Regions from separate parts of the Kribbella sp. NPDC048837 genome, predicted to be linked through region 2. Evidence: riboswitches for the same ligand, from Rfam matches in the RefSeq annotation. Region 2 holds a riboswitch; the other holds the start of a gene.

The links. Region 2 has a riboswitch for S-adenosylmethionine ahead of ACZ6O0_RS08390 (GNAT family N-acetyltransferase). Riboswitches for the same ligand answer to the same signal wherever they lie in the genome.
Region 1: linked by a shared signal. The riboswitch ahead of ACZ6O0_RS19010 (aminotransferase class V-fold PLP-dependent enzyme) and the one ahead of ACZ6O0_RS08390 (GNAT family N-acetyltransferase) in region 2 are both predicted to bind S-adenosylmethionine.

Annotation. Positions count from the first base shown of each region.
Region 1 covers NZ_JBVJHF010000003.1:714,817-717,993, forward strand. Annotated here, with positions in the region: gene ACZ6O0_RS18995 (FtsK/SpoIIIE family DNA translocase) at 1-24, opposite strand, end outside; gene ACZ6O0_RS19000 (DUF4184 family protein) at 296-1,036, opposite strand; gene ACZ6O0_RS19005 (DinB family protein) at 1,068-1,583, opposite strand; SAM riboswitch class IV at 1,710-1,823, shown strand; gene ACZ6O0_RS19010 (aminotransferase class V-fold PLP-dependent enzyme) at 1,840-3,177, shown strand, end outside.
Region 2 covers NZ_JBVJHF010000002.1:92,698-95,874, forward strand. Annotated here, with positions in the region: gene ACZ6O0_RS08380 (BTAD domain-containing putative transcriptional regulator) at 1-883, opposite strand, end outside; gene ACZ6O0_RS08385 (dihydrofolate reductase family protein) at 940-1,194, opposite strand; gene ACZ6O0_RS08390 (GNAT family N-acetyltransferase) at 1,201-1,752, opposite strand; SAM riboswitch class IV at 1,765-1,877, opposite strand; gene ACZ6O0_RS08395 (TIGR03618 family F420-dependent PPOX class oxidoreductase) at 1,951-2,334, opposite strand; gene ACZ6O0_RS08400 (NAD-dependent epimerase/dehydratase family protein) at 2,358-3,177, opposite strand, start outside.

The DNA of each region.
Region 1 (3,177 bases), on a different contig from region 2:
CACACCGCGACCGAGAGCGATCATGGCGGCCGCGAACGGGCCCGGTCCGCTGTTTTTGGGCGTGCTGGTCCGCGCAGCGGTGGATCCACCGCGCTTCGCGCTCTGCCCACGCTTCTGGGCGCCTGACGGACGGGAGCGTCCACCAGCAGCCGAACGGGCCGTACCCGGCCGTTTGGCTGCCGACTTCTGCGCCCGCGCCGGGGAAGACGTGCGGGTCGCCATGTCTAGCAGGCTACCCCGATTACCTCTCGAGTCCCACGTGTCACACGCCGATCACGCTGCCCCATCCGTAGCGTCACAGCGCTGCCACTCTCCTGCGCAACCGGGCCGCATGCCACAGGACGACGTACCAGCCGAGCGTGGCCAGACCGCCCGACACGAGCCCGGTCAGGGCCAGTCGTACGGCGGCGTCGCCCGCGAAACCGCCCTCGGACCGGCCCAGCTGTACGACGACTCCGGTCGCGCCGAGGACGACTCCCGCGACCAGTACGACGTACCGGGCCCAGGGCGGGACGTGGTCACCGGGAGTGACGGAATGCGGTTCGGTCCGGCCGTACCAGCGGTAGAGCCAGATGGCGAGGACGACGCAGCCGGCGACCGTACTGACGTACTGGAGGATGCGGCTCGCATCCCGGTGCGTGAAGAAATCCCACAGGACGTGGGTGAACGCGCCGACCGCGGCGGAGACCAGCGTCCACAGGAGGACTGAGGGCGAGGGAAGGCGGAGCTGAGTCCGGGGTGACTGGAGCCGGGCAGCGAGCGCGGGCGGCGCCAGAGCGAGCAGGGGGCGCTTGAGAACCAGGTTGAAGACCACGAGCAGGATTAGAGCCAGCAGCGGGTCCAGCCACAGTGCCGACGAGAACTTGTGCGTGAGGGTCAGCGTGAGGTTGCCGTCGATCTCCTGGGTGGCGAACCGGTAGATCGGGTCGAGGTAGAGGAGATCGGGTGCCACCGCGCCGGCCACGAGCGCCGAGGGCACGAAGGGCCGGCGGACGAGCGGGAGGACGGCTGCGGGGTGAGCGAGCGTGAACGGCACGCCCCGGAGCCTAAAAGAGCCGGAGGTCTCGTCAGGCCCCGGTGGTTCCGTCGAGTTGCTCTCGCACCAGGTCGGCGTGGCCGCAGTGGCGGGCGTACTCGCCGATGAGGTGGATGTAGATCATCCGCAGCGTCGACTCCGTCCCACCGAAGGTGAAGCGATCGTCGAGCGACCGGCCCGCCGCGGCGTCGTCGGAAAGCTTCCACTCGGCGATCAAACCCTCGTACGCCGCCTGTGCCTCAGCCGGATCGATGCGCTCGAAGTCGGCGTCCTTCCCCAGCTCCAGAGGGAACACCGGCTCGGCCGGGTCCACCGCGAAGTGGATGCGGAACCAGATCCGCTCCACCTTGGTCAGATGCCGGATCAGACCGAGCAGTGAGAGGTTGGACGGCGACGACGGCCGCTCGGCCAACTGCTCGGCGGTCAGGCCCGCGCACTTGACCAGCAGCGTGGTGCGATAGAAATCCAGATAACCCTGCAGCAACTCCCGCTCCGGCGCGATCAGCGAACCGTCCGGTCGCTCGACCGCAGGTGCTCTCCAGGTCATCCTCATCCTCTGTCTTCACATTGGCCAAGCTCATCGCGGTGGGTGTGTCCACGATGTGTTCGCCTATCTCATCACATGAGATAGGCGCTGGCGCAGGTCGTGGCCGGTTCGTTACCGTTCTCGGCAGGTCATGAGTGTCAGCGTGAAGCCCCGGCTTGCTGGCCGGCAACCCTCCTCCGCGGTGGGGTGCCCCGGGTGAAGACCAGGCCGTGCGGATACCCCGCTCGGCAAGCGCGGACTTCCCGGGAGCAGCAGCATGTCGATCCTCTCCATCCTCGAGCCGGCCAGTACGACGACCCAGCGGCCGACGGTCGCCCGGCTCGTCACCGGCAGCATCCCCGCCACGGTCGGGTCGGACCTGCTGGTCCCGCTGGCCGACGGCCGGGTCACCGACTACGCGAACTTCGACCACGGAGCCAGTGCGCCGTGTCTGGAGTCGGTCCGGGCCAGCGTCGAGGCCGCACTGCCGTCGTACGCGTCGGTGCACCGCGGCAACGGCTACGCGTCTCGCATCACCACCCAGTGGTACGAGCGCGCCCGCGCCGAGGTGCACACCTTCGTCGGTGCCCGCGCCGACGACCAGGTGATCTTCACCCGCCAGACCACCGACGCACTGAACCTCCTGGCCCACGCAGTGCCCCAGGACGCAACGGTCGTCGTCTTCGAGTCCGAGCACCACGCCGCTCTCCTCCCCTGGCCGAGCGAGCGGACCGTTCGCCTGGCGGCACCGACGAGCCCGACCGACGCCGTGACGAAGGTCGCCGACGCGCTCCGCGCGGCACCCGACGGCCCCCTGCTCGTAGTGATCACCGGCGCCTCGAACGTGACCGGTGAGATCTTCCCGATCGCGGAGATCGCCAAGGTCGCGAGGGCGCATGGCGCGCGGGTCTGTCTCGATGCCGCGCAACTGGCCCCGCACCGCCCGGTCGACATTGCCTCCCTGGATGTCGACTGGGTCGCGGTCTCCGGCCACAAGCTCTACGCGCCCTACGGTGCCGGTGCGCTGATCGGCCGCTCCGATTGGCTCGACGCCGCCGACCCGTACCTGTACGGCGGAGGCGCGACCACCGCGGTCACCAACGACACCGTGGTCTGGACGACTGGCCCGGCGCGGCACGAAGGCGGCTCCCCCAACGTCATCGGCGCGATCGCCCTCGCCTCGGCGTGTGCCGCGATCAGCAAGCACCGGGACGCGATCGAGCAGCACGAGCGCAGCCTGCTCGCCCGGCTGCGCACCGGACTCGCTCAGGTCCCCGGCGTCACGACGTACTCGATCTTCGGTGAGGACGCGGACCGGGTCGGCACAGTGTGCTTCACCATCGCCGGTCTGAGCTCGACGCTGGTGTCCGCGGCGCTGAGCGCCGAGTACGGCATCGGTGTCCGCGACGGCAAGTTCTGTGCGCACCCGCTGGTCGGCCACCTCCTCGCCGACTCCCCCGAGCACGGTACGGCGGTCCGCGCGAGCCTCGGCCTCGGGACGACGCGGGAGCACGTGGACCGTCTCGTCAACGCCGTACGGACGCTGGCCGCCGGTGGACCGCGGTCGGAGTACGAGGACACCGACCACGGCTGTCAGCCCACCGACGACCCGCGG
Region 2 (3,177 bases):
CCTCCTCCGCCAGCCGCGTCTTGCCCGCGCCGCCGACCCCGGTGAGCGTCACCAGCCGGCCGCGCTCCAGGAGGCGGTGTACGTCGGCGATCTCGCGCTCGCGTCCGACGAAGCTCGTCAGCACCGGGGCGAGGTTGTGGCGGGGCCGGATCGGTGCCTCTCCGGTCAGGAGGTCGCGGTAGACGCGTTGCGTCTCCGGGTCCGGGTCGGTGCCGTACGTCGTACGCAGGTCCGTGCGGAGGCGTTCGTACTGCGCCAACGCCTCCGATGATCGGCCCATCGCCGCGTGACGCCGCATCAGGTCGCGGACGGCACGCTCGTGGAGCGAGTCGATGGCGAGCGCCCGTTGGAGCGCATCGAGCGCCTCGACGTCGTTCTCGGTCGCCTCCGCGAGGTCCACGAGGAGGTCGCAGAAGGTCGCTCGCAGTTCCGAGCGTGGACGGTCGGCCCAGTCCTCGAAGCGGTCCTCGGGGAGCAGGTCTCCGCCGTACGCCGCTACCGCGGTCCGGAGGTCGCCCAGGTCACCGCTGGTCCGCGCCGTCGCGGCCAGCCGTTCGAACGTCCGTACGTCGACCTCGACGAGACCGTCCGCGAGCAGAACCACGAAGTCGTCGCGCAGTTCGAGCAGACCGTTGCTCGGCGCCTCGCCCGCGAGCGCGCGACGGGCGACGTGCAGTGCCTGATGGAGATTGTTGACCGCGGACATCGGCGGCCGGTCGGGCCACAGTTCCTCGAGCAGTACGTCGCGATGCAGCCGCTGATCCCGCGTCAACGCCAGCATCTTGACCAGCGTCCGCGCCTTCCGCAGACGCCAGACCTGGCCATCGACGGGTTGTCCCCCTCGATCGACCCCGAAACCCCCGAGCAGCCGGATCCGCACCATCGCCCTCCCCCGACGAGCGTAGACACAGTTCCCTACGTCGCAACCACCTTCCTGGTTCAGCCGGCGTGCGCCGAGTAGACCAAGGCGACGGTCCCGGAGGGGAAGGACCTCGCACTGCGCAGGGTCAGCGTCCTGCGATCGACCACGTCGGAGAACTTCGATCCGCCACGGCCGACGACCGCGGGGTTGAGCTTGAGCCAGTACTCGTCGACGAGATCCGCGGTGACGAGCGCGCGTACGGTCTGTACTCCGCCGAACACCACCAGGCCGCCGCCGGTGGACTCCTTCAACCGGCGAATGTGCTCGTCCAGTCGGCTTCAATCCGCTTTCACTGAGCCGGCCAGTTGGGACGCGTCGGGCCAGGACATGCGCAGGCACTTGGGCGTGCCGTTGAGGCGGGTCGGGTCTCCGCCGGGTGGCGGCACGGTGGCCGTTTCCACCCGGGTGCCTCCGGCCGCTCGGTAGAAGTGCTGCCCGTCGGTGTTCTGCTGCAGCACCCACAGGTACATCGCGTTGCTGGTCGCCTGGTCGATGACGGCTCGGGCGGCCCGCGCCAGAAGCTGAGTGCCGATACCGGTACGACGCTGGCGATAGTCGACATGCAGATTGTCGACAAGGCTGCCCCATCGCGGGTCCTTGTCGAACTCGGCGTGGACGAAGCCCGCCAGCAGGCCGTCGTCCTCGGCGAGGATGGTGGCGGCGTTGCTCGGCGCTGCCAACCGCGCTGACCAGACCGCGCGTCGGTCGGTGTCGATGTCCCCATCCAGGAACGAGTCCGCGTACGCACCCCGGTAGTGCCGGCGCCAGCTGTCGGCGTGCAGCAACGCGACCTTCTCGGCGTCCTGTGCGGTGGCCGAACGAAACTCCATCCCGAACCTCCCACTCGCGGCTTGCCCGGCACTCCTGTGCCGAACCAGGTCCTCACCCGGGGCACCCCACCCACGAGGAGGGTTGCCGACCAGCAAGCCGGGGCTATCCGCTGGCACTCATGACCACGCCGAAACCGTAGCAGCCGGCCGGCGCCACCAAGATCATTTCTCACCACCGCCACCACGAGGACTGAGGTCTCAGCCGACGCCGACTGATTGGTGGGTGGGGTCGATGACGGCTACTACGCGTTCGTGGTCTCGGGGGTAGGGGACGCCGGTGTACTTGGTGGCTAGTTGGTCGACGATCTCCCAGGCCTCGTCGCCCTCGAGCCATTCGACGACTCGGCCGCGGATGACGACGGGTTCGAAGGGGTTGTCGACGGGGGCGATGGACAGTGCGAGTCGTGGGTCGCGGCGGAGGTTGCGGGCTTTGCGCATGCCGGGTCCGGTGAAGAAGACGACCTGGTCGCCGCGGGCGCCGACGTACACGGGCGTGGTGTGGGGTGAACCGTCGGGGAGGACGGTGGCGAGGTGGGCGATCGAGGTGCTGTCGAGGACGCGGCGTACGGCGGGGTCGAGCATGTGGTGCTCCTTCCGGGAAGCGGTCAGCGGGGGTTACCGGCGCGCCACGCGACATAGTCGGCGACCGCCTTGGCGACGTCGAAGTCCGGCTCGAAGCCGGTGTCTCGGGTCAGCCGGGTGATGTCGAGATAGGGATCGGCGCCAGGCCCGGCCTCTCGCCCGGGCAGCAGGTCGAGCTGCAGACCGGGCGTGATCGCCTGCAGCGCCTCGGCGAACTCGCGGTTCGTGTACGGCCGTCCGCTGGACACGTTGTAGGTGTCGTGCCGCAGGGTCTCCGTGGTCGTGAGGAGCGCGATCGCGCGTCCGGCGTCCGGTGCGTAGCAGGAGTCGCCGCCGTCGTCGGCGTACAGCGGCTCCGGCTTCTCGCCGCGGAGTACGGCGCTGATGTACGGCGGGATGTGGAAGAACGGCGTCTCCGGATCGACGAGCGGTCCCCAGATGGTCCCGATCCGGAGCACCACCGGTTGGACACCACTGCCCTGGAGGCTGTGCGTGGTGAGCGGCTCGACGGCCTTCTTGAACGCGATGATCAGGTGCGGCAGCTCCGCGGTCGGCAGCGCGAGCTCCTCGTGCCACGGGATCTCGGTGCGCCCGACGTACGCACCGAGGCTGCTGGCGGCGGCGAACCTTCGCACGCCCCAGGTGCGCGCGGCGTCGAGCGCATTGAGCAGACCGGTCAGGTCCGTGCGGAAGAAGCGGACGGGATCCTCGTCGGGAATGGAGCCGGCGAGATGGACGATGTCGCTGATCTCGTGTCGATCGGCGAACGCGAGGAACGCGTCCCGGTCGGTGACGTCGAGGGATTCCACGGTGACCCGGCCGGCGAGGAACGACGGAACATCG